Regions from separate parts of the Streptomyces sp. NPDC037054 genome, predicted to be linked through region 2. Evidence: riboswitches for the same ligand, from Rfam matches in the RefSeq annotation. Region 2 holds a riboswitch; each other region holds the start of a gene.

Evidence for each region. A riboswitch is a leader RNA that binds a small molecule or an ion and turns the genes downstream of it on or off. The one in region 2 is predicted to bind cyclic di-AMP.
Region 1: another riboswitch for cyclic di-AMP. It lies ahead of ACZ7D7_RS16525 (M23 family metallopeptidase); the one in region 2 lies ahead of ACZ7D7_RS04355 (transglycosylase SLT domain-containing protein).
Region 3: another riboswitch for cyclic di-AMP. It lies ahead of ACZ7D7_RS25310 (M23 family metallopeptidase); the one in region 2 lies ahead of ACZ7D7_RS04355 (transglycosylase SLT domain-containing protein).
Region 4: another riboswitch for cyclic di-AMP. It lies ahead of ACZ7D7_RS21680 (M23 family metallopeptidase); the one in region 2 lies ahead of ACZ7D7_RS04355 (transglycosylase SLT domain-containing protein).

Annotation. Positions count from the first base shown of each region.
Region 1 is NZ_JBVJSJ010000006.1:179,739-187,246, forward strand. It holds gene dxs (1-deoxy-D-xylulose-5-phosphate synthase) at 1-767, shown strand, start outside; gene ACZ7D7_RS16505 (aspartate aminotransferase family protein) at 764-2,182, shown strand; gene ACZ7D7_RS16510 (helix-turn-helix domain-containing protein) at 2,286-2,909, shown strand; gene ACZ7D7_RS16515 (DUF6126 family protein) at 2,906-3,025, shown strand; gene ACZ7D7_RS16520 (tyrosine-protein phosphatase) at 3,051-3,848, opposite strand; cyclic di-AMP (ydaO/yuaA leader) riboswitch at 4,316-4,481, shown strand; gene ACZ7D7_RS16525 (M23 family metallopeptidase) at 4,484-5,434, shown strand; gene ACZ7D7_RS16530 (SGNH/GDSL hydrolase family protein) at 5,710-6,495, shown strand; gene ACZ7D7_RS16535 (TetR/AcrR family transcriptional regulator) at 6,753-7,373, opposite strand.
Region 2 is NZ_JBVJSJ010000001.1:983,940-991,447, forward strand. It holds gene ACZ7D7_RS04335 (ABC transporter permease) at 1-123, opposite strand, end outside; gene ACZ7D7_RS04340 (ABC transporter ATP-binding protein) at 110-1,057, opposite strand; gene ACZ7D7_RS04345 (LolA family protein) at 1,097-2,332, opposite strand; gene ACZ7D7_RS04350 (polyprenyl synthetase family protein) at 2,615-3,625, opposite strand; cyclic di-AMP (ydaO/yuaA leader) riboswitch at 4,206-4,372, shown strand; gene ACZ7D7_RS04355 (transglycosylase SLT domain-containing protein) at 4,377-4,856, shown strand; gene ACZ7D7_RS04360 (HAD family hydrolase) at 4,850-5,677, opposite strand; gene ACZ7D7_RS04365 (GNAT family N-acetyltransferase) at 5,999-7,066, shown strand; gene ACZ7D7_RS04370 (glycosyltransferase family 2 protein) at 7,063-7,508, shown strand, end outside.
Region 3 is NZ_JBVJSJ010000011.1:181,062-188,569, reverse strand. It holds gene ACZ7D7_RS25325 (bifunctional acetate--CoA ligase family protein/GNAT family N-acetyltransferase) at 1-2,534, opposite strand, end outside; gene ACZ7D7_RS25320 (HPr family phosphocarrier protein) at 2,704-2,985, shown strand; gene ACZ7D7_RS25315 (GntR family transcriptional regulator) at 3,171-3,866, opposite strand; gene ACZ7D7_RS25310 (M23 family metallopeptidase) at 4,062-4,838, opposite strand; cyclic di-AMP (ydaO/yuaA leader) riboswitch at 4,851-5,017, opposite strand; gene ACZ7D7_RS25305 (M16 family metallopeptidase) at 5,243-6,631, opposite strand; gene ACZ7D7_RS25300 (M16 family metallopeptidase) at 6,628-7,508, opposite strand, start outside.
Region 4 is NZ_JBVJSJ010000008.1:352,281-359,788, forward strand. It holds gene ACZ7D7_RS21655 (amino acid permease) at 107-1,642, shown strand; tRNA gene ACZ7D7_RS21660 (tRNA-Lys) at 1,786-1,858, shown strand; gene ACZ7D7_RS21665 (dihydrofolate reductase family protein) at 1,922-3,061, shown strand; gene ACZ7D7_RS21670 (alginate lyase family protein) at 3,242-4,441, shown strand; tRNA gene ACZ7D7_RS21675 (tRNA-Met) at 4,508-4,581, shown strand; cyclic di-AMP (ydaO/yuaA leader) riboswitch at 4,914-5,071, shown strand; gene ACZ7D7_RS21680 (M23 family metallopeptidase) at 5,084-6,118, shown strand; gene ACZ7D7_RS21685 (aldo/keto reductase) at 6,385-7,329, shown strand; gene ACZ7D7_RS21690 (PrsW family intramembrane metalloprotease) at 7,360-7,508, opposite strand, start outside.

The DNA of each region.
Region 1 (7,508 bases), on a different contig from region 2:
CGACCGGCGGACTCCACCCCGTCGTCGCCGTCTACGCCACCTTCCTCAACCGCGCCTTCGACCAGCTGCTGATGGACGTCGCCCTGCACAAGTGCGGCGTCACCTTCGTCCTGGACCGGGCCGGCGTCACCGGCGTCGACGGGGCCTCCCACAACGGCATGTGGGACCTGTCCGTCCTCCAGGTCGTCCCCGGCCTCAGGATCGCCGCGCCCCGCGACGCGGCCCAACTGCGGGCCCAGTTGCGGGAGGCGGTCGCCGTGCACGACGCGCCGACCCTGGTCCGCTTCCCCAAGGAGTCCGTGGGCCCCGAGATCCCGGCCGTGGACCGGGTGGGCGGCCTCGACGTCCTGCACCGGGCGCCGGGCCGGCCGGAGGTCCTGCTGGTCGCCGTCGGCGTGATGGCGCCCGTCTGCCTGCGGGCCGCCGAGCTGCTGGAGGCCCGCGGCATCGGCTGCACCGTCGTGGACCCGCGCTGGGTCAAGCCCGTCGACCCCGCGCTGCCCCCGCTCGCCGCCGAACACCGCCTGGTGGCCGTCGTGGAGGACAACAGCCGCGCGGCCGGGGTGGGGTCGGCCGTCGCGCTGGCCCTGGGCGACGCCGAAGTGGACGTGCCCGTACGGCGGTTCGGCGTCCCGGAGCAGTTCCTCGCGCACGCCAAACGGGCCGAGGTGCTCGCCGACATCGGCCTCACGCCCGTCGAGATCGCGGGCCGGATCAGCGCGAGCCTGGCCGTCAAGGAAGAGCTGTCCAAGGAGCAACCGCAATGACCACCGCGGAATCCGCGTCGCCGTCGTCGCCGCAGGCCGGGGAGTTCGACCTCGGCGCGCTGCTGGCCGAACGCGGAGCCGAGCGCTACGAGCTGCACACCCGGCACCTCAACCACCAGCTCCCGCGCATGCTGCACACCATCGGCTTCGACAAGGTCTACGAGCGCGCCGAGGGCGCCTACTTCTGGGACGCCGACGGCAACGACTACCTGGACATGCTCGCCGGGTTCGGCGTGATGGGCCTGGGCCGGCACCACCCCGTGGTCCGCAAGGCGCTGCACGACGTCCTCGACCTCGACCTCGCCGACCTCACCCGGTTCGACTGCCAGCCCCTGCCCGGACTCCTGGCCGAGCGGCTGCTGGCGCACAGCCCGCACCTGGACCGTGTCTTCTTCGGCAACAGCGGCACCGAAGCCGTCGAAGGCGCCCTGAAGTTCGCCCGCTGCGCAACCGGCAGGCCGCGCGTGCTGTACTGCGAGCACGCCTTCCACGGCCTGACCACCGGCTCCCTGTCGGTGAACGGCGAGGCCGGCTTCCGGGACGGCTTCGCCCCGCTGCTGCCCGACACGGCCGTGCCCCTCGGCGATCTCGACGCGCTGGAAAGGGAGTTGCGCAAGGGAGACGTCGCCGCGCTGGTTGTCGAGCCGATCCAGGGCAAGGGCGTGCACGAGGCGCCGCCCGGCCATCTGCGCGCCGCCCAGGAACTGCTGCACCGGCACAAGGCACTCCTCATCGCCGACGAGGTGCAGACCGGCCTCGGCCGCACCGGCGACTTCTACGCGTACCAGCACGAGGAGGGCGTCGAGCCGGACCTGGTGTGCGTGGCGAAGGCCCTGTCCGGCGGCTACGTGCCGGTCGGTGCCACGCTGGGCAAGGACTGGATCTTCAAGAAGGTCTACTCCTCGATGGACCGCGTGCTGGTCCACTCGGCGAGCTTCGGGGCCAACGCCCAGGCCATGGCGGCGGGCCTCGCCGTACTGTCCGTGCTGGAGAACGAGCAGATCGTGGCGGGCGTCCGCACCACCGGCGAGCTGCTGAGGTCCCGGCTGGCGGCACTGGTGGACCGGTATGAAATGCTCGCCGACGTCCGCGGCCGGGGCCTGATGATCGGCATCGAGTTCGGCCGGCCGCGCTCGCTGAAGCTGCGCAGCCGGTGGGCCATGCTCCAGGCCGCCCGCAAGGGACTGTTCGCGCAGATGGTGGTCGTGCCGCTGCTCCAGAAGCACCGTATCCTCACCCAGGTCTCCGGCGACCACATGGAGGTCATCAAGCTCATCCCGCCGCTGATCATCGGCGAGCGGGAGGTCGACCGGTTCGTCGACGCCTTCACCGCGGTCATGGACGACGCGCACGACGGCGGGCTGATCTGGGACTTCGGCAGGACCCTGGTGAAGCAGGCGATCGCCAACCGCTGACGGCCGCCGCCCCGGCCGGGCGACCGCAAGGGTCTCGCGCCGGGGCTTTTGCCTCTGAGGCAAGAAATTTGCCCGAGAGGCAAGGCTCGGGCTGAATGGACGCATGAGCCACCCCGAGTCCGACCCGCCGGACGGGCCGCCCGAGGCGGGGCCGCTCGTCGCGCCCCGGCTTCGCGCCCTGCGCCGCCGCGCGGGCCTCACCCTGGAGGCCGCGGCCCGCGCCGCCGCCCTGTCGCCCGCCCATCTGTCCCGGCTGGAGACGGGGCAGCGCCAGCCGTCCCTGCCGATGCTGCTGGCCCTCGCCCGCATCTACGGTACGACGGTCTCCGAGCTGCTCGGCGAGCGGGCCGCCGAACGGGACGCCGTCGTCCGGGCCGCCGACATGGAGCCGACGGCGGCGGGCGGCTGGACGTACTGGCAGGCAGGGGCGCCCGGACGCGGCATGCAGGCCCTGCGGGTCCGCGTGCCGTACGGGGCGCAGGGCGACATCGTGCGCGTCCATCCCGGCGAGGAGTGGCTGCACGTGCTCAAGGGCCGGCTGCGGCTGCGCCTCGGCGACACCCTGCACCGGCTCGACCCGGGGGACAGCGCGCACTTCGACTCGCTGACCCCGCACCGCATCGCCGCGGACGGCCCGGACGGGGTCGAGCTCCTCTTCGTCCACACCCTGCTGCAGAGCCCCACGGCCACGCTGTGCCTGGGCCCGATCACCGGAGCGACGCCATGAGCGACATCGAGGAGAAGTTCCCGCGCGCCCTGTGGGTGCGGCTGTTCATCTACATCGCCGTGGGGCACGTCTTCGCCGCGTTCGTCTGGCTGCTCTTCGAGGTCGGCGCCAAGTAGCTCCGCCGCCGCCCCGGCCGGGACGTCAGTCGAGGAGGCGTTCGCGCAGCCGCTCCCGGGTCTCGGGTGTGACCCCGAGGCCCTGCTCCAGATAGGCCTCCACGCCGCCCCAGGTCTCCTCGATCGTCTCGAAGGCCGCCGTGAGGTACTCGGCGCGCGCGTCGAAGAGGGGGTTGAGCAGCTCCATGACCTCGGGGGAGTAGGCCGAGGCCGACGTGCCGCTGCGGCGCACCTTGTAGCGGCGGTGCTTGGCGTTGGACTTCAGGTAGTCCTCGACGATCGCGTCCCGCTCGACGCCCACGGCCAGCAGGGTCACCGCGACGGACAGGCCCGCGCGGTCCTTGCCCGCCGCGCAGTGCATCAGAGCCGGGACGCTGTCCTCGGCGAGCGCCCGCAGCACCCGGGAGTGCTCCGCGGTGCGCTCCTTGATGATCATCCGGTACGAGGCGATCATGCGGTCCGCGCCCTTGCCGTCCGACAGGATCGCGCGCAGCTGGTCGAGGTCGCCGTCGCGCACCATCTTCCAGAACTCGGCACCGTCGGCCGGGTCGCTCAGCGGCAGGTTCACATTGCGCACGCCCGGCAGCTCGACGTCCGGGCCCTCGAGCTTCTGGTCGGCCGCGTTGCGGAAGTCGAAGATCGTGTGCAGGCCGAGGGAGGCGAGGAAGGCGGCGTCCTCCTGCGTCGCGTGCGCGAGGTGGCCGCTGCGGAACAGCACGCCGTGCCGCACCCGGCGGCCGTCCACGGTCGGCAGTCCGCCGACGTCACGGAAGTTGCGCACTCCGGCCAGCTCGGGCTCGGTCGACGGGACCTGCTGCGTCACGAGGGCTCCTCCCACTCGGCCCCGACGGCGCGGCTCACCGACGGGCACGTGTCGACGATACGACACGCCCACCGGGCCATAAGAGAGGGACGCATCACCCCCGTCAGCTGCAAACAGGATGAAATCGGGCACCCTTTTGCCGGTGAGCCTCTATGTCGCCCAGTGGGTCATTAGTCCGAATCGAGTGTTTGGGTATAACGCGCCCCGATAGCAAGGGAGATGGGGTGTGGTGCGTGAGCAGCGTCATAATCGTGACGATCCGCTGTCGCCATGTTCACGTAATTCAGGTGCATTTCCTGGGGATTGAAGAAGAGCGAAAGATCCTTAATCCACGCTCGGTGACCGGAAAAGTCCCGAACGGCCGCCGGTAAAGCGTCCGCAGGCATTCCCGGGCTTGTCCCCGTGCCATCCGGTCGCTTACGTTCGCCACCGATCCGGACGGACGCCTAATCCTGCCGCCGCCCGGAAGCCCGCACACACTGACCCGTGTACGGCAGGAGCGGGGGACCCACAGGTACAACCGCCTGTTCCGGTCTCCGGAACTGGCTTGGGGTGAAGTCGCGCAGCAGACGCGGCCGGGCATCTCCAGCCCGAACCCGACAGCTCACCTCGTAGGCGCCGGAGAGGAATTCGCCATGCCCGCGAAGGGTAAGCACCGCCGTACGAAGTCACAGCGTTTCACCCGATCCATCGCCGTCGCCGGAACCGGCGGCGCCGCACTCGCGCTTCCGCTTCTCGGGGCCACCGGCGCCAACGCCGCCCCCGCGCAGCCGGTTTCCGAAAAGGCCGTTCAGTCCCTTCCGGTGGCGCAGAACAAGGCCCCCGAGAAGAGCGCCGCGAAGAACTCCGCCCCGCGGACCTACACTGTCAAGGGCGGCGACTACCTTTCGAAGATCGCCGACGAGCAGAATGTCAGCGGCGGCTGGAAGAAGCTGTACGAGGACAACCGCGAGACCGTCGGAAGCGACCCCTCGCTGATCCTCCCGGGCCAGAAGCTGGCCCTGGGCAAGAAGGCCGCGACGACCACCGCCAAGCCGTCGGCCGAGTCGCCTTCGTCTGCTTCTTCCGGTTCGTCGACGAAGTCGTCCGCCTCCGAGTCGTCCGCGTCGAAGTCGTCGTCCTCCGACTCCTCCGCCTCGCCGTCGGCCAACGCCGCGGCGCCGGCCGCGCAGTCCTCCGGCTTCACGCTCCCCGTCTCCGGCTCCGGCGTCGGCACCGCCTACAAGGTCGCCGGCAGCATGTGGTCCAGCGGCTACCACACCGGCGTCGACTTCGTCGTCCCGACCGGCACGTCCCTGAAGGCCGTCGGCGCCGGCACCGTCGTCTCCGCCGGCTGGGCGGGCGCGTACGGCAACCAGGTCGTCATCAAGCTCAGCGACGGCCACTACGCCCAGTACGCCCACCTGTCCTCCCTGTCGGTCTCGGCCGGTCAGAGCGTGACCGCGGGCCAGCAGGTCGGCCTCTCCGGCTCGACCGGCAACTCGACCGGTCCGCACCTGCACTTCGAGATCCGGACCACGCCGGACTACGGCTCGGACGTGGACCCGATGGCGTACCTGCGCTCGCACGGCGCCCCCGGCGCCTGACGCACCGGCCGCCCCTCGGCGCGGCCACCCGCCTGACACGCGGCCGAAGGCCGGACCCCGATCCCCGGGTCCGGCCTTCGGCGTTCCCGTTCCCGTTCCCGTTCCCGGCGCGTGAACCCGCCCCATAACCCGCCCCGTCTATTCCCGAGTTGACCAAGACTTCAGGCGTGGCTTATCTCACCGTCCGTCAACCCCTGCCTACGGTCGCGTAGGTCACATTCGACGGTGAAAAATGGATCGATGTGGCAGACGATTCGAAGAATGACAGCAGATCAGTGATCGGGTCGTACGTGGCGGTGGGGGACAGCTTCACCGAGGGCGTGGGCGACCCCGGCCCCGACGGGGCGTTCGTCGGCTGGGCCGACCGCTTCGCGGTACTGCTCGCCGACCGGCGGCCCGAGGGCGACTTCCAGTACACCAACCTCGCCGTGCGCGGAAAACTGCTCGACCAGATCGTCGCGGACCAGCTCCCCAGGGCGGTGGAACTCGCCCCGGACCTGGTCTCCTTCTGCGCCGGGGGCAACGACATCCTGCGGCCCGGCACCGACCCCGACGAGGTGGCCGAGCGGTTCGAGCGGGCGGTCGCCGCGCTCACCGCCGTCGCGGGCACCGTGATGGTGACGACCGGCTTCGACACCCGGACCATGCCCGTCCTCAGGCACCTGCGCGGCAAGATCGCCACCTACAACGGTCACGTCCGTGCCGTCGCGGACCGGTACGGCTGCCCCGTGCTCGACCTGTGGTCCCTGAAGAGCATCCAGGACCGCAGGGCGTGGGACGCGGACCGGCTGCACCTCTCCCCGGAGGGGCACACCCGCGTGGCGCTGCGCGCGGGCCAGGTCCTCGGCCTGGAGATCCCGGCCGACCCGGAGCAGCCCTGGCCGCCGCTGCCGCCGCGCGGCACGCTGGAGATCCGGCGCGACGACGTGCACTGGGCGCGGGAGTACCTGGTGCCGTGGATCGGGCGCCGGCTGCGCGGCGAGTCCTCCGGGGACCATGTGACGGCCAAGGGCATGCTGTCGCCGGACGACATCAGGATGCGGATCGCCCCGGTGGCCTGAGGGGGGCGACGGCGGGGCAGTGCGCGTGGAAAGGGCGGTGGCGGGGCGGCACGAGCGGCCACTCGGACGGGCGTCTCGCCGCTCCGCCGGTCCGGCGGGCGTCCCACCGTCCCGTCACCCTGGCGGGGTGTCCCGTCGCTCCGTCACCGCGGCGGGTGTCTGGCCGCGCTGCCCCCTGAGGGCGTCGACCCGGCGGACGTCCTGCCGCCCTGTCACCCCGGCTGGCGTCACACCGCTCCGTCACCGCCGTGGGCGTCTCAGCGCTCCGCTGCCGTCAACTCCTCCGGTGCGAGGTCCAGTTCGCGGGCGAGGGCCGCGTCGGCCCACTGTTGGGCGCGGGCCGGGGAGAGCGTGCCCGGGTAGGACGTGAGCTGGACGGCGAGCCCGTCGAGCAGCGCGGTGAGGCGCAGCGCCGCGCCCGCGGGGTCGGCGCAGCGGAACTCGCCCGCGGTCACGCCCTCCGCGATGACCTCGGCGATCGCCGCCTTCCAACGCCGGTCCAGGTCGCCCGTCACCTCGCGCAGCACCGGCTCGCGCAGGGCCGCCGCCCAGCCCTCGATCCACAGCCGCCAGCCCTTGGCCTGCCCGGTCGGGGCGTACCACCGCACGACGGCCCGCAGTCGGCGCAGCGCCGTCGTGCGGCGGCCGAGCAGGGCGCGCAGCCGGGCGAGGTCGTCCTCGGCGGCGTGCTCGAAGGCGGCGGCGACCAGCTTCTCCTTCGAGGAGAAGTGGTACAGCACGAGGGCGTTGCTCACCCCGAGCGCGGCGGCCACGTCGGCGATCCGGACGGCGACCACGCCGCGCGCCTCGATCTGCTCGACGGCGGCCCGCATGATCTCGGCGCGCCGCTCCGCGACGCCCAACCGCACTCTCGCCACGACGTCACCCTAGCGCTGTGACCGGGAGGGTTCGCCGGCTCGCGCCGCCCGGCACGGCACCGTGCCGCGTCGTCGCGCCGCCCGCGTACACCCAGGGTGCCGGAGACGCTCCGCCCTGCGGCGCACCGCTCGCGC
Region 2 (7,508 bases):
CGTCGCGAGTTCGTTGCGCAGCAGTCCGAACGTCCACAGGGCGCGCGCCGGGCGGACCACGGCAAGGCCCTCGCGGTCGCCCTCCGGGTGGCTCGTCCCCGCGGTCGTGTCAGCGCGCGACATCGAAGCCCTCCCCCGTCAGCGCCACGAACGCGTCCTCCAGGGAGGCCCGTTCGACGCCGAAGCCGCGGACCCGGACGCCGGCCGTCACCAGCGCGGCGTTCACCTCGGCGAGGTCGCGCTCCGGGGTCCCGCCGGTCACCCGGTCGCCGTCGACCACGACATCGGCGACGCCCTGTTCCTTCAGCACCCGGGCCGCGTCGCCGGTGTCCGGCGTGGTCACCGCGAGCCGCCCGCGCGCCCCGGCAGCCAGGTCGGCGACCGGGCCCTGGGTGAGGAGGCGGCCCCGCGCCATCACGGCGGCGTGCGTGCAGACCTGCTCGATCTCGTCCAGCAGGTGCGAGGAGAGGAACACGGTCGTGCCGTCCGAGGCCAACTCCCGCACCAGCGCGCGGATCTCGCGCATGCCCTGGGGGTCGAGCCCGTTGGTCGGCTCGTCCAGGACCAGCAGCCGGCGCGGTCTCAGCAGCGCGGCGGCCAGCCCCAGCCGCTGCTTCATGCCCAGCGAGTACGCCTTCGCCTTCTTGCCGGCCGCCGCGGCGAGCCCCACCCGCTCCAGCGCCGCCGCGACACGGGCACGCCGGGTGCGGGGGTCGGCGGTCGGATCGGCGGCGTCGTAGCGGATCAGGTTGTCGCGGCCGGAGAGGTGGCCGTACAGCGCGGGCCCCTCGATGAGGGCGCCGATGTGCGGCAGCACGGAGCGCGCGGCCCGGGGCATGGGCTGCCCGAGGACGCGCGCGGTGCCGGAGGTCGGTTCGACGAGCCCCATCAGCATGCGGATGGTGGTGGTCTTGCCCGAGCCGTTCGGGCCGAGGAAGCCGAAGACGCTGCCCGCCGGGACGGTCAGGTCGAGACCGTCCACGGCGAGCTGTCCGCCGCGGAAGCGCTTGGTGAGCGCGCGGGTTTCGACGACGCCGCCGCCGTCCGTGTCAGCCATCGGCTCCCCCGATCCCCCCGCGCCCTGTGCGTACGGGACTTACTTCGCGGCGTCGGCGGCCTTCACGAGGGCGTCCTTCGTGACGGCGCCCACGTAGACCTTGCCGTCGTCGGTGATCAGCGCGTTGACCAGGCGGGTCTTGAAGACCGTGCCGGAGCCGAACTCGCCCTTCACCTTGTCGCCGAGGGAGTCCAGGAAGCCGCCGAACGCGCCGAGCTCACCGGCCTCGGAGCCGGTCGGCAGGCCCTGGCCGCCGGTGTCGAAGGCGGCGACCGCGTTCCAGCCCTCGCCGATGACCTTCAGGCCCTCGGGCTTCTTGCCGAGTTCCTTGCCGAGTTCCTTGTCGAACTCCGCGCCGGGCCTGCCCGTCGGCCGGGGGGCGTGGGTGGTCGTGTCCTCCTCGGTGACCTTGGCGCCCTTGGGCGGCGTGAAGTCGAAGGTCGACGCGGCCGGCCTGGCGAAGCTGACCTTGGTGAAGCCCGCGTCCATGACGGCGGCGCCGCCGGAGGCCGGGGTCAGCGTGAACTTCAGCGGCATGCCGGTCTTCGCGTCCACGGCGACGCTGACGGCGCCGACCGTGGAGCCGGACTGCTTCGGCTCGATCAGCAGCTTGTACGCGTCCCGGCCGGCGACCTGGGCGGTGCCGTCGACCGTGACGGACGTGGTGTCGTCGACGGCCTTCAGGGCCTCCTCGGCGAAGTCCTTCGGCGTGGCCGGGACCTCGTGCTCGCGCTCGCCGCGGCCGGTGTCCTCGGCGGTGGCGTGGTAGACCTCGTTGGACTCGCTGTCGTAGCCCCAGACGTCCTCGCCGTTGTGGATGAGGCTGTACTCGGCGGCGTTCTCCAGCAGGGAGAGCTTCTGCCGGTCCGGGCCGTCGGCGGCGACGCGCAGCGTGTGCGTGCCGTTCGCCAGCTCGGTGAGCCGGGCGGACGGGTCGGCGGACGAGCCGCTGCCGCCGTCCGGGCGGCCGGCGCCCGACAGCAGGCTGTTCTCCAGCCCGCCGAGGTCGGGGAGCCCGAGGTCGGTGCTGATCTTCACGGTGCCGGACAGCTGCTGGACGTCCGACTTCGCGATCTTCTCGATCAGCTGCTGGGCGGTGATCTCCGGGAGGTCGGGGTCACCGGAGTCGGCGAGCGCGGGAACGAGCCCGATGGTCGCGGCCGCCACCCCCATCACCGCTACCGGGACGACGTACCGCGCGGCCTTGCGCCGGCCCGCGCTTCGGTCGTCGGCCTCCCCTGCGGTCGTGGTGTCGTCGGATGCGTACGGTGCCATGTGTGCCTTACCTCCGTCGTCGGCGGCGGCTGTCCGTCTCGTGTCCCCGCGTCTCGTGTACTCGCGCCGGTCCCACCCCGGGCCGCCATTGTCACCCGAATCGGTGAGCAGTGGTGTTGTCCGTGGCATCCATCTGACCAAATCGGCCGCCGAGTTGCGTCAACCCGGGGGCCCAACTCCACGTACACCTGGGGTATGACACGTGGGCCCCGGGACTCCCCCGACCAGTAGGGGTCGGGTCCGGGCGCGGGCCGGCCGACGCCGCCCGGCGGGGGCCGCGGGTCAGCCCGCGCGGTGCACCACGGCGTCGCACAGTTGCATGAGGGCCACCTTGGCGTCGCACTCCCGCAGCGGGGCCAGCGCGGCGCGCGCCTCCTCCGCGTAGCGGACGGTGTCCCGGCGGGCCTGCTCCAGCGCCGGGTGCGCCCGCAGCTCGCGCAGCGCCCGCTGGTGGCGGACGTCGTCGGTCAGGTCGCCGTCCAGCAGCTCGCACAGCGCGAGGTCGTCGGCGAGGCCGAGCCGCGCGGCCCGCTCGCGCAGCCGCAGCACCGGCAGCGTCGCGATGCCCTCGCGCAGGTCGGTGCCGGGCGTCTTGCCGGACTCGGTGGAGTCGGAGGCGATGTCGAGCACGTCGTCCGCGAGCTGGAAGGCGACCCCGAGCCGCTCGCCGTACTGCGTGAGGACGTCCACGACCTGCTCGTCGGCGCCGGACATCATCGCGCCGAACCGGCACGAGACGGCCACCAGCGAGCCCGTCTTGCCGCCGAGCACGTCCAGGTAGTGCTCGACCGGGTCACGGCCGTCCTGCGGTCCGGCCGTCTCCAGGATCTGTCCGGTGACCAGCCGCTCGAACGCGAGGGCCTGCACGCGCACCGCCTCGGGTCCGAGGTCGGCGAGGATCTGTGAGGCGCGGGCGAACAGGAAGTCTCCGGTGAGGACGGCCACCGAGTTGCCCCAGCGGGTGTTCGCGCTGGGCACCCCGCGCCGCACGTCGGCCTCGTCCATCACGTCGTCGTGGTACAGCGTCGCCAGGTGGGTCAGCTCGACGACGACGGCCGACGGCACGATCCCGGGCGCGTACGGGTCGCCGAACTGCGCGGAGAGCATCACGAGCAGCGGACGGAAACGCTTGCCGCCCGCCCGCACCAGGTGCTGGGCGGCCTCGGTGATGAACGGCACCTCGCTCTTGGTTGCTTCGAGCAACCCTTCTTCGACAGCCCTCAAACCGGCCTGGACATCGGCCTCCAGAGCCTGGTCCCGCACGCTCAGCCCGAACGGCCCGACGACGGTCACGAAGGTCTCCTGTCTGCTGGCGCCTACTGGCGATTACCTGTTTGTCGATAGGTCACTGCCATCACTCAAGTCAGCGTATCCGGTCACGTTTCGATCACCGCCAGCGCCCACCCGTCCAGGCCACCAGGTATCGGATCACGACGCGCATATTCTCGATCACTCGATACGCAATGACATAGCCGTTATGTACGACTCGAAACGAATCGTCCGGCAATGCGCCCGCCGACGCGGGCAACCGACTCCGCCGGAGCGGACCGCCACCCCTTCGGCGCACACACTCCCCCCGGCGCCCGTTTTGCCGTGCTTGACACCTCGATCCACCTTGGCCCTAAATGCCTTCGAGACCTTTACCCGTGAGTTGAATCACGCGTTCCCCCCGCCGGACACCGCACTCCCCCGAGGCCCGTATCCGCGCCTCGCGCAAGCGAGTTGAGCCGTGGCGATCGCAAAGGATCAAGTACCCCATACGCACCACACCAAGGTCAACCGGGGCGTTCTGTGATCTCGCCACTTGTTCCCGACATGTGCCCTCGCATACGTTCCCGGCCTGTCGGGCGGACGCCGAATCCTGCCACCGCCCGCACCACCGACGACGAACCCACTCGTACGGCAGGAGCGGGGGACCCAGGTAGGACGCCGGGCCGGTCACAAGACTGGAACGGCTCGGGGTGAAGCCGTGCCTCACGGGCGGCCGGGCACCTCCCGCCCGAACCCGACAGCTCACCTCGCAGGCGTAGGAGAGGAATTCGTCATGCCTGCATTCGGTCAGTCCCGCCGCGCCGGGAACCGCAGCCTCGTCCGCAAGCTCGCCGTCGCCGGAACCGGCGTCGCCGTGCTCGCGCTCCCGCTGGTCGGCGCGACCGGCGCGTCCGCCCACACCACGACCTCGGCGACCGCCGCGACGACGTACCCGGACAACCTCGACGGCTGGATCCGCCAGTCGCTCGCCGTCATGGCGGAGCGCGGCATCCCCGGCTCCTACGAGGGGATCCACCGCAACATCATGCGGGAGTCCTCGGGCAACCCGTACGCCATCAACAACTGGGACTCCAACGCCGCCGCCGGCACCCCGTCCAAGGGCCTGCTCCAGGTGATCGACCCGACGTTCCAGGCGTACCACGTGCCGGGCACCTCGCTCGACCCGTACGACCCGGTCGCGAACATCACCGCCGCCTGCAACTACGCGGCCCAGCGGTACGGCTCCATCGACAACGTCTTCGGGGCCTACTGAGCCGGCCCGCCGGACGCCGGAAACACGCGTTCGAGGACGACGGCGACGCCGTCGTCCTCGTTCGACAGCGTGATCTCGTCCGCGACCGCCCTCAGTTCGGGGTGCGCGTTGGCCATGGCGACGCCGTGCGCGGCCCAGTCGAACATCGGGATGTCGTTGGGCATGTCCCCGAAGGCGATCGTCCGGTCGGCGCCCAGCCCGAGGTGCTCGGCGGCCAGGGCGAGACCGGTCGCCTTGGTGATGCCGCACGGCTGGAGCTCCACGGTGCCCGGCCCGGACATCGTCACCGTCGCGAGGGAGCCGATCACCCCGCGGGCCGTCGCCGCCAACTCGTCGTCCGACAGGCCGTGGTGGCGCAGCAGCACCTTGCTGATCGGCGCCGCCCACAGGTCCTCGCGCCGGTCGACGCGCACGGCCGGCAGGGTGGGGTGCGGCATCAGATAGCCCGGCTCTATCAGCGTGAGCCCGTCCACGCCGTCCTGGTCGACGGCCGCGTACACCTCGCCCACCTCGGCCTCGATCTTGCCGAGCGCCGTCTCGGCCAGCTCCCGGTCCAGGGTGACCGACCACAGCAGGCGGTCCGTGGCGGCGTCGTACACCTGCGCGCCCTGCCCGCACACCGCGAGCCCCGTGCTGCCGAGGTCGGCGAGCAGCGGCCGCACCCGGGGTGCCGGGCGCCCGGTCACGACGAGGTGCCGGGCGCCGGCCCCGGCCGCCCGCGCGAGCGCGGCGCGGGACCGGTCGGAGATGGTGTCGTCACCACGCAGAAGCGTTCCGTCCAGGTCGGTGGCGATAAGGGAGTACGCGAGGGGTGCGGGCATGATCAGAGAATACGGACAACGCGCGCCGTCCCTTCACCGCGGTTTCCCCACCCGCCGTTTCTGATCCCGACCCGCCGTTTCTGATCTTCGCCAGCCGTTTGTGAGCGCGGCAGCTCACCGGCTGATCGGTCCTGTTCGGCGCGGCGCGGCCACGGTCCCGCCGCCCCTGGGGCGCGCGAAGCGTCCGGTTCGGCGGCTTGGCGCCGGTTCGCGGCACCATGCTCCGCTACCTACCCTCGGGGCCGCATTGGGCGGTACCTTCCATGTGTCCAGGGGGGACTTGATCGGGGGGTCGAGTTGAGCGGTGGACGACGCGTACGTGTGCTGACGCCCGAGGCGCTGGGCGAGGCCGACCGGGAACGCTGGCGCGAGCTGCGCGCCGCCGCGCGGGCACCGCGCAACCCGTTCATGGAACCGGAGTTCACCGACGCCGTGGGCCACGTGCGCCCGCGGGCCCGCGTCGCCGTCGTGTACGAGGGGCGCGAGGCCGTCGGCTTCCTGCCCCACGAGCGCGGACGGCTCGGGCAGGGCCGCGCGATCGGACTCGGCGTCTCGGACTGCCAGGGCGCGGTACTGCGACCCGGCCTCCGGCTCGCCACCGCCGAACTGCTGCGCGCCTGCTCGGTGTCCAGCCTCGCCTTCGACAACCTGGAGGCGGAGCAGCACCTCTTCCTCCCGTACGCGGCCGAGGAGCACCCTACCTTCGTCGTCGACGTCGGAAAGGGTTACGAGAGCTACGAGTCCGGCTTGCGCGCCCAGTCGCCGAAGTTCCTCAAGACCACGCTCGCCAAGGAGCGCAGGCTCGGCCGGCAGGCCGGCGACCTGCGGTTCGTGTTCGACGAGCGCGACCCCGCCGCGCTGCGCACCCTCATGGCGTGGAAGTCGGCCCAGTACCGCCGGACGGGCCGGCGCGACCGGTTCGCGCAGGAGTGGATCACCCGGCTCGTGGCCCGGCTCGCGGGGACGCGCGCTGCGCAGTGCACCGGGACGCTCTCCGTGCTGTACGCCGCCGGGCGCCCGGTGGCCGCCCACTTCGGGCTGCGCTCGGCGACGGTGCTGTCCTGCTGGTTCCCGGCGTACGACCCCGGGTTCGCGAAGTACTCACCGGGTCTGGTGCTGCACCTGCGGATGGCCGAGGCCGCGGCGGCCGAGGGCATCGGCCTGCTCGACCTGGGGCGCGGCCGGGCCGAGTACAAGGACGCGCTGAAGACCGGCGAACGTCCCGTGTACGAGGGCGCGGCGACCCGGCCGGGGCCGGGCGCGGCGGCCCACTGGCTGAGCCGCGAACCGGTCCGCCGCGCCCACGGTTTCGTACGCGGCCACCCGCGGCTGGCGTCGCTGGCATCACGGGCGCTGAGGGGCGCGGGGCGGCTGCGGAGGGCGGCATGAGACGTACGGGACGGACGGGGCGCGGCGCTCGCACGCGGGAGGAGATCCGGCGGTTCCTGAGCGTCGGGCCGGTGCAGGTGGCACAGGTGGACGTCACGGCGGCCGGGGTCTCCGTGCACCCGGCACCGGGCGGCCCACCGCTGACCCACGGCGAGGTGTTCGTACTGGTCAGACGGGAGGGACGGCCGGTCGGGACGGTACTGACGCGGGTGCCGGAGGGGGTGGGGGCGGTGGAGGCGCTGGGGGCGGCCGAGGTGCTGAGGGCGGTGGAGGCGCTGAGGGCGGCCGAGGCGGGGAGAGCGGTGGAAGTGGGCAAGGCGGACGCCGGGCCGCCGCCGTTCACGACGGTCGTCGTCGCCACCCGCGAGCGTTCCGGGCAGCTCGCCCGCGCGCTCGACTCGCTCCTCGCCCAGGACCACCCCCGCTTCGAGATCGTCGTCGT
Region 3 (7,508 bases), on a different contig from region 2:
CCGAACAGCCCGGTCAACTCGGCGTACGCCCGGCGCAGTTGGTCCTCGTCGGTGAGGTCGAGGCGTACGCCGCCGAGGTCGGCGCGGTGCCTCAGGTGCGGGGCGGTGGCCTTGAGGGCGACCGGGTAACCGAGGGTGCGGGCTGCCTCGGCCGCGGCGTCGGGGGTGGGGGCGGGCAGGGCGCGGTGGACGTGGATGCCGTACTTGCCGAGCAGTTCGCAGGTGTCGTCCGTGCCGAGCGTGAAGCCCTGCGCACGCGCGAGGAGGCCGTCAATCTGTTCGGCGGCGCCCTTCTCGTCGATGTCGTCGAAGTCGGGCACCTTGCCGGGGTCGGCGGCGTCCCGCCGCCACTGCGCGTACCGGACGGCCTCGGCGAGGGCCCGCACCGCGCGCTCGGCGGCCGGGTAGGCGGGGATGAGGCGGGAGTCGGCGGGCGTGGGGGCGGGGGCCGTGGGCGTGGCCGGTGGTCCGCCGGGGGTGGTGGGTGCCGTGGGCGTGGTGGGCGGCGTGGGTCCCGTGGGCGCGACCGGTGGTCCGCCGGGGGTGGTGGGTGCCGTGGGTGTGACGCGCGTGGTGGGCGGCGTGGGCGTGGCCGGTGGCGCGGCTGGGGTGGCCGGGGGTGCGGACGGGGCGCCGCCCGGGGGGCCGGCGGCGGCCTGCGGTGCCGTGCTGGCCGCCGCCGAGAGGGCGCTCGCGAGGCCGCCCAGCTCCACGTGCACCACGAGCACCGGCTTGGACGGCACCGTCGCCGCGGCCGACCGCAGCGCCTCGGCGAGCGCCGCGTCCCCCGCGGAGTCCTCGCCGACCGTGGGGATCGCGGTCACGACGACCGCGTCGGAGGTGTCGTCGGCGAGCGCGCGGGACAGTGCCGCGTGGAAGTCACCGGGGCCGGCGCCGGTCGTCAGGTCCAGGGGCGGCTGCGGGCGCAGGCCCTCGGCGAGGCAGGCGTCGTAGGTCAGCAGGCCGAGCGATTCGGAGTTGCCGAGGATCGCCACGCGCGGGCCGGTCGGCAGGGGCTGCCGGGCGAGGAGCAGGCCGGCGTCGACCAGTTCGGTGATGGTGTCGACGCGGATCACGCCGGCCTGGCGCAGCAGCTCCGACACCGTGGCGTGCGGCAGCCGGGTCGCCCGGACGGCGTGTCCCGGCGGGGCCGCGCCGCCGTGCCGGGCGCCCTGGACGACGACGAGCGGTTTGGCCGCGGCCGTGCGCCGGGCGAGGCGGGTGAACTTGCGGGGGTTGCCGATCGACTCCAGGTACATCAGGGCGACGTCGGTGTCCGGGTCGTCGTACCAGTACTGGAGGACGTCGTTGCCCGAGACGTCGGCGCGGTTGCCGGAGGAGACGAACGTCGAGACGCCCGTGACGCCGGTGACGCCGCCGCCGCGGCGGTGCAGCCGGGAGAGCAGGGCGATGCCGATGGCGCCGGACTGGGCGAACAGGCCGATGCGGCCGGGCCTCGGCATCTCGGGGGCGAGGGAGGCGTTGAGGCGGACCCGGGCGGAGGTGTTGATGATGCCGAAGGCGTTCGGGCCGATGATCCGCATGCCGTACGTGCGCGCGTGGCGTACGAGTTCGCGCTGGCGCTCGCGGCCCTCGGGACCGCTCTCGGCGTATCCGGCGGAGACCACGACGAGTCCGCGCACGCCGTGCTCGCCGCACTCGGTGACGACCCGCGGCACGTGGTCGGCGGGCACGGCGACGACGGCGAGGTCGACCGGTTCGCCGATGTCGCCGACCGAGCGGTGGGCGAGGACGCCGTCGATCTCCTTCTGCCCTTCCGGCAGGGCCCGGTTCACGGCGTGCAGGCGGCCGGTGAAGCCGGCGTCCCGGATGTTGCCGAGGATGCTGCGGCCCACTCCGCCGGGGGTGCGGCCGACGCCGATGACGGCCACGGAGCCCGGCGTCAGCAGCCGTTGCACGGAGCGGGCCTCGGCGCGGTGTTCGCGCGCGTACTGCACGGCGAGGGAGCGGTCGGTCGGTTCGAGGTCGAACTCCAGGCGGACCACGCCGTCCTCGAAGCTGCGCTTCTGGGTGTAGCCCGCGTCCGTGAACACCTTGATCATTTTGGTGTTGGCGGGCAGCACCTCGGCGGCGAAGCGGCGGATGCCGCGCTCCCGGGCGACTGCCGCGATGTGTTCGAGCAGGGCGGAGGCGACGCCGCGGCCCTGGTGGGCGTCCTGCACGAGGAAGGCGACCTCGGCCTCGTCGGCGGGGGCCGAGGCGGGTGTGCCGTCGGTGCCGATGCGGTCGTAGCGTACGGTGGCGATGAACTCGCCGCCCACCGTGGCCGCGAGTCCCACCCGGTCCACGAAGTCGTGGTGCGTGAAGCGGTGGACGTCCTTCGCGGACAGGCGCGGGTAGGGCGCGAAGAAGCGGTAGTACTTCGACTCGTCGGAGACCTGCTCGTAGAAGCTCACCAGGCGCTCGGCGTCGTCGACGGTGATGGGCCGGACGCGCGCCGTGCCGCCGTCGCGCAGCACCACGTCCGCCTCCCAGTGGGCGGGGTACTCGTGCCGGTCCGACGAGGTCTGCATGGGCCCCAGAGTACGGCTCGCGTACGACAACGGCGCGAGGCAGTCTGTGGAGGAACAGCCGCCACGTCGAGGACGTGGACAATGACGGCACACCGGACCGAGGCCGCGGTCCGGAGCCGATGTGGGAAACTGGTCTAGACAACCCTGAACACCTGAAGGGCAGCATCACATGGCTGAGCGCCGCGTCAACGTCGGCTGGGCCGAGGGTCTCCACGCCCGCCCCGCCTCCATCTTCGTCCGAGCCGCCACGGCCGCAGGCGTCCCGGTGACGATCGCCAAGGCCGGGGGCGACCCCGTCAACGCGGCGTCCATGCTGGCCGTCCTCGGTCTCGGCGCCCAGGGCGGCGAGGAGATCGTGCTGGCGTCCGACGCCGAGGGCGCCGACGCCGCCCTCGACCGTCTGGCGAAGCTGGTCGCCGAGGGACTCGAGGAGCTTCCCGAGACCGTCTGAGCCACCGGGCGACGACAACGACGGAACCGCGCCCCCGCCTTTTCGGCGGGGCGCGGTTCTGTTGTTTTCCGCGGCGCGGATGCGGGCATGCGAAAGCAGCGCGACAGGGAATTCACGCCGCGCGAGAAAAAGGGCACGCCGAATAGCCCTCGCTGAATATCTCTTCTTTGTATACGGCGCTCGTGTTAATGCCGCAGGCTCGGTGTGTTTACGGAATGTTGCGAGTTCCTCACACGGTCCGGGCGCTCGCCCCGGGACCCGAACCGCAGCCGGTGCGCGGCGGCGGAGCGCTCGGTGTGCAGCGCGGTGACGGCACGCGCGCGCTCGCTGTCGCCGCGGGCCACGGCGTCGACGATCGCGCCGTGCTCCGCCCAGGAGTCCGCCGGGTTCGCGGACGCCTCCACCGCGTACATCCACGCGATCTTGTGGCGCAGCTGGGTCAGCATCGAGCCCAGCGCCTGGCTGCCGGCCGCCTGGGCGAGCGTCTCGTGGAACCAGCCGCCCAGGGAGCGCAGGTCGTCGCTGTTGCCGCGCCGGGCGCGCTCCTGGCCGAGCCGGACCAGGCCGCGCAGCACCTTCAGGTGGGCCTCGGTGCGCCGCTGGGCGGCCCGGGAGGCGCCGAGCGGCTCCAGCAGCAGCCGCATCTCCAGCAGGTCGGCGGCCTCCTGCTCGGTCGGTTCGGCCACGCACGCGCCCGCGTGCCGCCGGGTCACCACGAACCCCTCGGCCTCCAGGGTGCGCAGCGCCTCCCGGACGGGGACGCGTGAGACGCCGTAGCGGCGGGCGAGGAGTTCCTCGGTGAGCCGGCTGCCGCGCTCGTAGACACCCGCGACGATGTCGTCCCGGATCGCCGTGCACACCGAGTGCGCCGGAATACGCATGACCGACCTCCGCCTTAATCCCCGTGAAACGCCGACGATGGACGCGTGTTCCGTGACTCTATTGCAATGAGCCGGAATTTCCGACGGCAGGCAGAAATCCATGGACACTTTTTGCGTGCGGGGCGGCCCGAAACGCCGAAAGCCCCGGCCGGTGGGCCGGGGCCGGGCGGGAGACGTTCCCGGGCTTCGGTCGCGTCAGACGCCGACGCCGTGGGAGCGCAGGTAGGCGACGGGGTCGATGTCGGAGCCGTACTCCTGTGACATCCGGGCCTCGAAGTGCAGGTGCGCGCCGGTGACGTTGCCGGTCGCGCCGGACAGGCCGATCTGCGTGCCGGGCGTGACCTGCTGGCCGACCGAGACGCCGATGGACGACAGGTGGCCGTACTGGGTGTACGTGCCGTCGTTCATCCGGATGACGATCTGGTTGCCGTACGCGCCGCCCCAGCCGGCCTCGACGACGGTGCCCATGCCGACCGCACGGACGGGCGTGCCGCTCGCGGCGTGGAAGTCGACGCCGGTGTGGCTGCCGGAGGACCAGACGGCGCCGCCGCTCTTGTAGCCGGTGGAGACGTACGAACCGGCGATCGGCGAGACGTACGTGGTGAGGCGCTTGCGCTCGGCCTCGCGGGCGGCGCGCTCCTTGGCCTCGCGGGCCCGTTCGGCGGCCTCCTCGGCGGCCTGCGCGGCCCTCTCGCGGGCGGCCTCGGCGGCCTTGCGCTCCGCCTCCGCGACCTCGGCGGCGTGCTCCTGGGCCGCGACCTGGGCGTCGATCTGCTCGGCGATCGCGTCGCCGATGTCGACGACGGGGGTGAGACCGGTCTGCTCGGCGGCCGGTTCGGCGGCGAGCGCCGGGGCCGTGAGGGTGCCGACGACGCCGGTGGCGGCGAGGGCCGCCACACCCGCCGCGCGGGCGGTGGAGCGCTGTATGCGGCTGGGACGACGGTGCTTCCCGGTGGCGCGCGTGAACGCCATGTAGAGGCTTGTCCTTTCCTTCCCTCTCGCCTACCGGGTTAGCTGACGGGTTCGGAGCAGGAAGGTCTCCTACGGACCCCCTCGCGGCACGCGCGGGCGTCCGATTCACCCCAGGGACTGCGATGCGGGTCCCCGGCTCCCCTGGCTCGCGCCGTACGGGGACTCGGCGATGGCTGTCCGGTGCCGCGGGTGCGGCGCACTGCCTGACGGACAGCCCGGATGAACCTAAAGGGGACATCTTTCAATCCCCAAACGGATCCGGCCTTTTGTAGCGCATGCCACAGGGCAGACAGGCAGTCTCTCCCCCAATCCTCACCAATTCCGGCATACAGGGGCCCCGGTGGCGCTTCCGCCCCCGGGGCCCCTGGTTCACCCGTGGTTCTGACGGGCCGTCGGCGCGCGTCCTACTCCGCGGAGACCACGCTGACCGCGCCGATGCCTAGGGCCTCGACGGGCGCCTTGATCTGCGCCGCGTCGCCCACGAGGACGGTCACGAGCCGGTCGCCGGGGAAGGCGCTGACGACGGCCGCGGTGGCCTCCACGGTGCCGGTCGCGGCGAGCTGCCGGTACAGCGTGGCCTGGTAGTCGTCGGGCAGGTGCTGCTCGACCTGGTCGGCCAGCGTGCTCGCGACGGCCGCCGCCGTCTCGTACTTGAGCGGCGCGACACCCACCAGGTTCTGCACGGCGACGTCGCGTTCGGCGTCGGTGAGGCCCTGAGCGGCGAGCGTGCGCAGCACCGTCCACAGGTCCGCGAGGGCCGGCCCGGTGTTCGGGGTGTCGACGGAGCCGCTGATGGCGAGCATCGCGGCGCCCGAGCCGTCCGGGGCGGACCGCAGGACCTGCGCGAACGCCCGCACACCGTAGGTGTAGCCCTTCTCCTCGCGCAGGACGCGGTCCAGGCGGGAGGTGAGCGTGCCGCCCAGGCAGTACGTGCCGAGCACCTGCGCCGGCCACACGCGGTCGTGGCGGTCCGGGCCGACGCGGCCGATGAGCAGCTGCGTCTGGACGGCGCCGGGCCGGTCCACGATCACGACGCGGCCGGTGTCGTCGGCGGTCACCGGCGGCACCGGGCGGGCGGCGGCCGTGGAGCCGGTCCACGCGCCGAGCGTATCCGCGAGCAGGGCATCCAGGTCGGTGCCGGTGAGGTCGCCGACGACCACGGCCGTGGCGGTGGCGGGCCGGACGTGCCGCTCGTAGAAGGCGCGCACCGCCGCCGCGTCGACCGCGGCGACCGTGTCCTCGGTGCCCTGGCGAGGGCGCGACATGCGCGAGTCCGCCGGGAACAGCTCCTTGGACAGCTCCTTGGCGGCCCGCCGCGCCGGGTTGGCCAGCTCGTGCGGGATCTCGTCGAGGCGGTTGCGGACGAGCCGCTCGACCTCGCTGTCGGCGAACGCGGGCGCCCTGAGGGCGTCGGCGATCAGGCCGAGGCCCTTGGCCATGCGGGAGGCGGGCACCTCCAGGCTGAGGCGGACGCCGGGGTGGTCGGCGTGCGCGTCGAGCGTGGCGCCGCAGCGCTCCAGCTCGGCGGCGAACTCCTCGGCGGAGTGCTTGTCGGTGCCCTCGGAGAAGGCGCGCGCCATGATCGTGGCGACGCCGTCCAGGCCGGCGGGCTCGGCCTCCAGGGGCGCGTCCAGGAGGATCTCGACGGCGACGACCTGCTGGCCGGGGCGGTGGCAGCGGAGCACCGTGAGGCCGTTGTCGAGCGTGCCGCGCTCGGGCGCCGGGAACGCCCACGGCTTGGGCTCGCCGCCCTGCGGCTGGGGGTGGAAGTCCATGGGGGCCAGGTCGGTCACTTGGCCATCTCCTCGTTCTCGTCGGTGGCGTCGGAGGTGGCGTCGGAGCCGTCGGCGTCCGCTTCGGCTTCGGGCGCCGTCGGCTCGTAGACGAGCACCGCGCGGTTGTCGGGGCGCAGGCGGGCCTTGGCGACCTCCTGGACCTCCTCTGCGGTCACGTCGAGGACACGCTGCACGGCCGTCAGGGCGAGCTGCGGGTCGCCGAACAGGACCGCGTACCGGCACAGTTCGTCGGCGCGGCCCGCGACCGTGCCGAGGCGGTCCAGCCACTCGCGCTCCAACTGGGCCTGGGCGCGCTCCATTTCCTCGGCGGTGGGGCCCTCCTCGGCGAACCGGGCGAGCTCCTCGTCGATCGCGGTCTCGATGACCGGCACCTCCACGTCGCCGGACGTCTTCACGTCCAGCCACCCCAGGGAGGGCGCCCCGGCGAGCCGCAGCAGGCCGAAGCCGGCCGCGACGGCCGTGCGGTCGCGCCGCACCAGGCGGTTGTAGAGGCGGGACGACTCACCGCCGCCGAGGACGGTCAGCGCCAGGTCGGCCGCGTCGCACGCGCGTGTGCCGTCCTGCGGCAGGCGGTAGGCCGCCATCAGCGCCCGCGCGGGGACCTCCTCCTCGACGACCTCGCGCAGCTGCTCGCCCATGACGTCCGGCAGCGTGCCGTCGCGCGGGGCGGGCTTGCCGTCGTGCCCGGGGATGGAGCCGAAGTACTTCTCGATCCAGGCCAGCGTCTGCTCCGGGTCGATGTCGCCGACCACCGAGAGCACGGCGTTGTTGGGCGCGTAGTAGGTCCGGAAGAACGCGCGCGCGTCCTCCAGCGTCGCCGCGTCCAGGTCGGCCATGGAGCCGATCGGAGTGTGGTGGTAGGGGTGGCCCTCGG
Region 4 (7,508 bases), on a different contig from region 2:
CGGGCACGCTGAGGCGTGAGCGGTGAACTGAACCGGTGTGGTGGGCAAGCGCTTTGACCCGCCGCACGGCGAATGTCGTGCCCCCGGCGAGGGAATCGCTGGGGGCATGACAGAAGACGGCAAAGCGAGTGGGCTGTCGGACGAAGAGCGGCTCGCCCAGCTCGGTTACACGCAGGTTCTCGCCCGCCGCATGTCGGCGTTCTCCAACTACGCGGTCTCCTTCACCATCATCTCGGTGCTGTCGGGCTGCCTCACCCTCTATTTGTTCGGCATGAACACCGGCGGGCCCGCCGTGATCACCTGGGGCTGGGTCGCCGTCGGCCTGATGACGCTGTTCGTCGGCCTGTCGATGGCCGAGATCTGCTCGGCGTACCCGACGTCGGCCGGCCTGTACTTCTGGGCGCACCGCCTGGCGCCCCGGCGCACGGCCGCCGCCTGGGCGTGGTTCACCGGCTGGTTCAACGTCCTCGGCCAGGTCGCCGTGACCGCCGGCATCGACTTCGGCGCGGCGTCCTTCCTCGGCGCCTACCTCAACCTCCAGTTCGGCTTCGAGGTGACCCCGGGCCGCACGATCCTGCTCTTCGCCGCGATCCTCGTGCTGCACGGCCTGCTCAACACCTTCGGCGTGCGCATCGTCGGCCTGCTCAACAGCATCAGCGTGTGGTGGCACGTGATCGGCGTCGCGGTCATCGTCGGCGCGCTGACCTTCGTACCGGACGAACACCGGTCCGCGTCGTTCGTCTTCGGCGAGTTCGTCAACAACACCGGCTGGGGCAGCGGCCCGTACGTCGTCCTGCTCGGCCTGCTCATGGCGCAGTACACCTTCACCGGCTACGACGCCTCCGCCCACATGACGGAGGAGACCCGCGACGCGTCCACCGCCGGCCCGAAGGGCATCGTCCGCTCCATCTGGACGTCCTGGATCGCCGGCTTCGTCCTGCTCCTCGGCTTCACCTTCGCCATCCAGTCCTACGAGGGCGCCCTCACGTCGCCGACGGGCGCGCCGCCCGCGCAGATCCTCCTCGACGCGCTCGGCGCGACCGCCGGGAAGCTGCTGCTGCTCGTCGTGATCGGGGCGCAGCTGTTCTGCGGAATGGCGTCCGTCACGGCCAACAGCCGCATGATCTACGCCTTCTCGCGCGACGGCGCCCTGCCCTTCTCGCACATCTGGCACACCGTCAGCCCGCGCACCCGCACCCCCGTCGCGGCGGTCTGGCTCGCGGCCCTGGGCGCGCTCGCCCTCGGCCTGCCGTACCTGATCAACGTCACGGCGTACGCGGCGGTGACCTCGATCGCCGTGATCGGCCTCTACATCGCCTACGTCGTCCCGACCTTCCTGCGGGTGCGCAAGGGCGCCGCCTTCGAACGGGGGCCGTGGCACCTGGGCCGCTGGTCCGGCCCGATCGGCGTGGTCGCGGTCGGGTGGGTCGGCGTGATCACGGTCCTGTTCATGCTGCCGCAGGTCTCCCCGGTCACCTGGGAGTCCTTCAACTACGCCCCGGTCGCCGTCCTGGCCGTCCTGGGCTTCGCCGCGACCTGGTGGCTGGCGTCGGCCCGCCACTGGTTCCTCAACCCGGACCACGAACGCACCCGGTCCCGCGAGGCGGCCCGCGCGGGAACACCCGAACCGGTGGATCCGTAAGCCACGTCCGTCCCAAGGCGCCACCCGCACGGCCGCGCCGCCATCGCGGCGCGGCCGGGTCCGCTTCCGCGGCGCGGCCGGGTCGCGATACCCGATCGGACACACGGCCTCGTCCCGCTATGCTCGGGGAGGCAACATCGCCTGGGCCCTTAGCTCAATTGGCAGAGCAGTGGACTTTTAATCCATTGGTTGTGGGTTCGAGTCCCACAGGGCCTACGACAACGCTCCCGGCTCGGCAGGTTCGAGCCGGGGGCTCCGTCGTTGCGGAGAATGGTGGCCATGTCTCTGCCGTACGTCCTGCTGTCCGCCGCCGTCTCCCTCGACGGCTACCTGGACGACACCGGCCCCGAGCGGCTGCTGCTGTCCGGGCCGGCCGACTTCGACCGGGTCGACGAGGTGCGGGCGTCCGTCGACGCGATCCTCGTCGGCGCCGGCACGATCCGCGCCGACAACCCCCGGCTGCTCGTCAACTCGCCCGAGCGCCGAGCCGCCCGCCGTGCCGCCGGGCGGCCCGCATACCCGCTCAAGGTCACCGTCAGCGGGTCGGGCGACCTCGACCCGGCGGCCAACTTCTGGCACACCGGCGGCGACAAGGTCCTCTACTCCACCGACGAGGGCGCCGGCCGGGCCCGGCGGCTCGGCATCGCCGCCGACGTCGTCCCGCTCGGCCCGTCCCTCGACTGGCGCGCGCTGCTGGAGCACCTGCACGACGTGCGCGGCGTCGGGCGGCTCATGGTCGAGGGCGGCGGCACCGTCCACACCCAGCTCCTCCAGCAGGGCCTCGCCGACGAACTCCAGCTCGTCGTCGCCCCGCTGTTCGTCGGCGACCCGGGCGCGCCCCGCATGTTCGGGCCCGGCGGCTACCAGGGCGGCCGGCTGCGGCTCGTGGAGACCCGGCGCCTGGAGGACGTCGTCCTGCTCCGCTACGAGCCCACCGCGCCCGGCACGGGCGCCGTGCCGTCCGCCGCCGACCGGCACCGGCTCGCCCTGGCCTGCGACCTGGCGGCGCTGTGCCCGCCGTCGGCGACCGCGTTCAGCGTCGGGGCCGTGGTGGTCGCCGCCGACGGGACCGAACTCGCGCGCGGGCACTCGCGGGAGGCCGGTGACCCCGTCGTGCACGCCGAGGAGGCCGCCCTCGCCAAGCTCGACCCCGCCGATCCGAGGCTCGCCTCCGCGACGGTCTACAGCAGCCTCGAACCCTGCGCCCGCCGCGCCTCCCGGCCCCGGCCCTGCGCCCGCCTGATCCTCGACGCCGGGGTCCGCCGTGTGGTGACCGCCTGGCGGGAGCCGGACACCTTCGTCACGGGCGCCGACGGCAGCGGCGTGCTGGCGGCGGCGGGCGTCGACGTCGTCGTGCTGCCCGAGTACGAGGAGCGGGCCACGGCGCCCAACCGGCATCTGCTGGACCCGCCCGCCTGACGGCACGCCGTGGCCGACTCCCTTCGGCCCATCAGATCCTGCGCCCCGCATGCCACCGCGTCACGCTGCCAGTGAACCGGCACGCGCGGTGACGCGGAGGGAGTCGTGATGGGGTCAGTGAGGTCGAAGGGGCGAAGGGGGCCGGGGGAGTCCACGAGGCCGGCCGGGCGGGGGCGTTCCGTGAGCCGCGGCGGCGAATCCGTCGGACCGGCGGCGCGGCGGCGTCGTACGGCCGCACTCCTCGCCCTTCCCCTCGCCGCCGCCCTCCTCGCCTCCTGCGGGACCGAGGGGCCGGATGGCCGGGCCATGGCGCGCACCCTGCCCGCCGACGCCGACTTCACGCACCCCGGCGTCCTCGTCGGCAAGGACCAGCTGACCGCCGTACGGGAGAACGTGACCGCGGGCAGGCAGCCGTGGCTGAAGGCCTACCTCGGCATGCGGGACAGCAAGTACGGCTCCTACAAGTACCGTCCCCGGCCCCACGAGACGGTCACCTGCGCCGCCGGCGGGACGCCCGGCCGCGGATGCGCCGAGGAGCGCGCCGACGCCATCGCCGCGTACACGCAGGCCCTGCTGTTCACGGTCACCGGCAAGCGGCAGCACGCCGTCAAGGCCAGGGAGATCATGGACGCCTGGTCCGGCAGGCTGAAGGGGCACGGCATCCAGGACGCCGGGTGGGCCGCCACCACGTGGGCGCGGGCCGCGGAGATCGTGCGGCACACGCCGGGCGCGGGCTGGCCCGCCGAGCGGGTCCGGCGCTTCGAGGACATGCTGCGCAGCGTCCACCTGCCCGCCGTCAGCCGGAACCCCCCGCGGGGCGGCGGCAGTCAGGACCTCGTGATGACCGACGCGCAGCTCTCGATCGCCGTGTTCCTGGAGGACCGCAAGGCCTTCGACCGGGCCCTGACGCGGTTCCGGGCGCGCGTGCCCGCCTACTTCTCCGGGCAGAAGGGCGTGACGCGGGACACCTGCCGCGGCCTCGGGCAGGTCGGCCGTGGCATCGCCGCCACCTCCCACATCGCCGAGACCGCCTGGCACCAGGGCGTCGACCTGTACGACGAGGTCAAGGACCGGCTGACGGCCGCGCTCGCGCTGCACGCACGTCAGCAGCTCGGCGAGCGCGTGGCCGCCGGGCCGTGCGGCGAGCGGGCCGGCGGCGGGGGCAGGAACGGCGGCGCCGGGAGGGCGGGCGGTTCCCTGGGGCCCGGTCTGGAGGTCGCCCTGCACCACCTGGAGGACCGGCTCGGCGGTTCCGTCCCGGCGGCGCACCGGCTCGCGGCCGGGACGGCGCGGTCCGCCGCGACGGACCATCTGTCCGTGGCCTGGGAGAACCTGACCCACGCCGCGAAGCCGGGCGAGAAGCCCGCCGGACAGCCATGATGCGGGCCCGCAAACAAACCGTGGTGCTGAGGGCTCCGCGGATGACGTACACTGGAGTCACAACGACGCGGGGTGGAGCAGCTCGGTAGCTCGCTGGGCTCATAACCCAGAGGTCGCAGGTTCAAATCCTGTCCCCGCTACTGAAGGTCAAGGGCCGGAATCCGAAAGGGTTCCGGCCCTCGGTGTTTCCGCCCGCGGCCTTCGGTGTTTTCCGCCCACGACGCCCACGCTCCGTGACGGACTCGTCCCCCTCCGATAACAACTGACACACCATCAGTTTCCGAGATGTGTTTACGCTGCGTGCGCAAGGTGTGTGCGGGGTGGTCAACTCGCCCGTTTTTCACCGGTCGTGACAGGTACGTCCGCGCGGAAATCGTTAATGATCAAGAGGAACAGCTTGGAATCCGCGCCCCGCGTCTATTAACGTTCGATAACGCAGCGCGGTCGTCCCAGCCGTCACAGAAGGCGGCTCCGTGCTCACGCGCCGAATCCCGCGAGGGAACCGGGGAACCACCACCCTGGGGTGAATCGCGCGTAGGTCCTCGTGGCAGCATGACGGATATACGCGCGTAGGAGACCTTCCTGCTCCGAACCCGTCAGCTAACCCGGTAGGCGGAGAAGGAAGGAAAGGAGTACGCCCACGTGGCGTCCAACCGGCCTGCCCCTGAGGCCCCGTTCGTGCCGAGCCAGCGCACCGCAGACACCTTCGGCTACGGCGAATACCGCAGCGACGAGGGCCCGTTCGAGGAGTGGAACCCCACCGAGGAGTCCATCCGCCCGGTACGCGGCAGGCATCGCGTCGCCAAGCAGCGCGGCGGCGGGCTCGCCCGCAGCTCCACGGTTCTCGGCGTCGGCGTCATAGCCGCCGTCGGCGCGGGCGGCATGGCCACCGCGCAGACCGGCAAGCCGCCGGTGTCGATCTCCATGCCGGACCTCCCCAACGTGGGTTCCCTGATCTCGGACGACGACACCTCCGAGGGCACCGCCAATCCGCTCAGCGGCGTGGGCGTCGCCTCGGCCGCCACCGCCGACCAGAGCACCGCCGACGCCGGCGAGGCGCTGCGGGCCCGGATCATGGCGCAGGCCGAGCAGCAGCAGAGCCAGGCCGAGGACAAGGCCGCCGAGGCCGCCGCCGAAGCCGCCGCGAAGGCCGCTGCCGAGGCGGCCGCCAAGGCGGAGAAGGAGGCCGAGGAGAAGGCCGCCGCCGCCAAGGCGAAGGCCGAGGAGGAGGCCCGCAAGAAGGCCGAGGCCGAGCGGCTCGCCGAACTGGCCCGCCAGTACACGCTGCCGACCTCCTCGTACACCGTCAGCTCCGTCTTCGGGCAGGCCGGCGCGATGTGGTCCTCCGGGTACCACACCGGCGCCGACTTCGCCGCGCCCACCGGCACGCTCCTCAAGGCGGTCCACACGGGCACCATCACCGAGGCGGGCTGGGCCGGCTCCTACGGCTACCGCACCATCCTCACCCTCGAGGACGGCACGGAGATCTGGTACTGCCACCAGTCGTCGATCAGCGTCAGCGTCGGCCAGAAGGTCACCACCGGAGACGTCATCGGCCGCGTCGGCGCCACCGGCAACGTCACCGGGGCCCACCTCCACATGGAGGTCCACCCGGACGGTGCCGACGGCGGCATCGACCCGCTGGCGTGGCTGCGCAGCAAGGGTCTCAACCCCTGACGTGGGATTCCTCCTCACGCACGACTGACGTGGAGTTCCCGCACGACTGACGTGGGGTTCCCCGCACGTATGACGCGGGGTGCCCCCACGCGTCTCTGACGCGGAGCTCCCCGACGCACGTCCCTCCCGACCCCGGCGGTCCTGGCGGCAACCCCCCGACGTCAGGGCTGCCGGTCACGCGTGCCCGCGCGGCGTTCGCGTGGCGTTGCGCGATCTTTGCGGGCGGTGCGGAATGGGCGCCCCCGCAACGGCCGTTGACGTACGGCATGACTACTCTTCGCAAGCTCGGCTCGTCCGACCTCGAAGTCTTCCCCCTCGCCCTCGGCGGCAACGTCTTCGGCTGGACCGCCGACGAGACGGCGTCCTTCGCCGTCCTCGACGCCTACACGGAGGCGGGCGGTAACTTCGTCGACACCGCCGACTCCTACTCGGCGTGGGCCGACGGCAACAGCGGCGGCGAGTCCGAGACCATCATCGGCAAGTGGCTCAAGGCCCGCGGCAACCGCTCCGACGTCGTCGTCGCCACCAAGGTCAGCCAGCACCCCGACTACCAGGGCCTGACCGCCGCCAACATCAAGGCCGCCGCCGACGCCTCCCTGCGCCGCCTCGGCACCGACCACATCGACCTCTACTACACGCACTTCGACAAGCCCGAGGTGCCGGTCGAGGAGATCGTCGGCGCCCTGGACGAGCTGGTGCGGGCCGGGAAGGTCCGGCACATCGCCGCCTCCAACATCACGCCCGAGCGGCTGCGGGCCTCCCTGGAGTTCTCCGACCGCGAGGGCCTCGCCCGCTATGTGGCACTCCAGCCCCACTACAACCTGGTCTCCCGCGACACCTACGAGGGCGGCCTGCGCGACCTCGCCGAGCGGGCCGGCCTCGCCGCCGTGCCGTACTACGCGCTGGCCTCCGGCTTCCTGACCGGCAAGTACCGGCCCGGCACGACCGTGGACAGCCCGCGCGCGGGCGGCGCCGCCAAGCACCTCGAGACCGAGCGCGGGCGCCGGGTGCTCGCCGCCCTCGACGAGGTCGCCGCCGCGCACGACGCGCCGGTCGCCACCGTGGCGCTGGCCTGGCTCGCCGCGCAGCCGACCGTCGCCGCCCCGATCGCCTCCGCCCGCACGGTGGAACAGCTCCCGGACCTGCTGGGGGTGGCGGAGCTGACCCTCACCGACGACGAGGTGACGCGGCTGACACGGGCGTCGGAGTAACGCCCGGCGCCGGTGCGGCCGGTGCGGTCCCTATGACTGGTACGGGTTGTACGCGGGATACGGCGCGGCCTGGCCATACGCGGCCTGGCCATACGCGGCCTGGCCGTACGCGGCCTGGCCGTAGGCCGCCTGTCCAGGCGCGGGGTGTCCGTGCGCGGGGTGTCCGTGCGGGGGCTGTC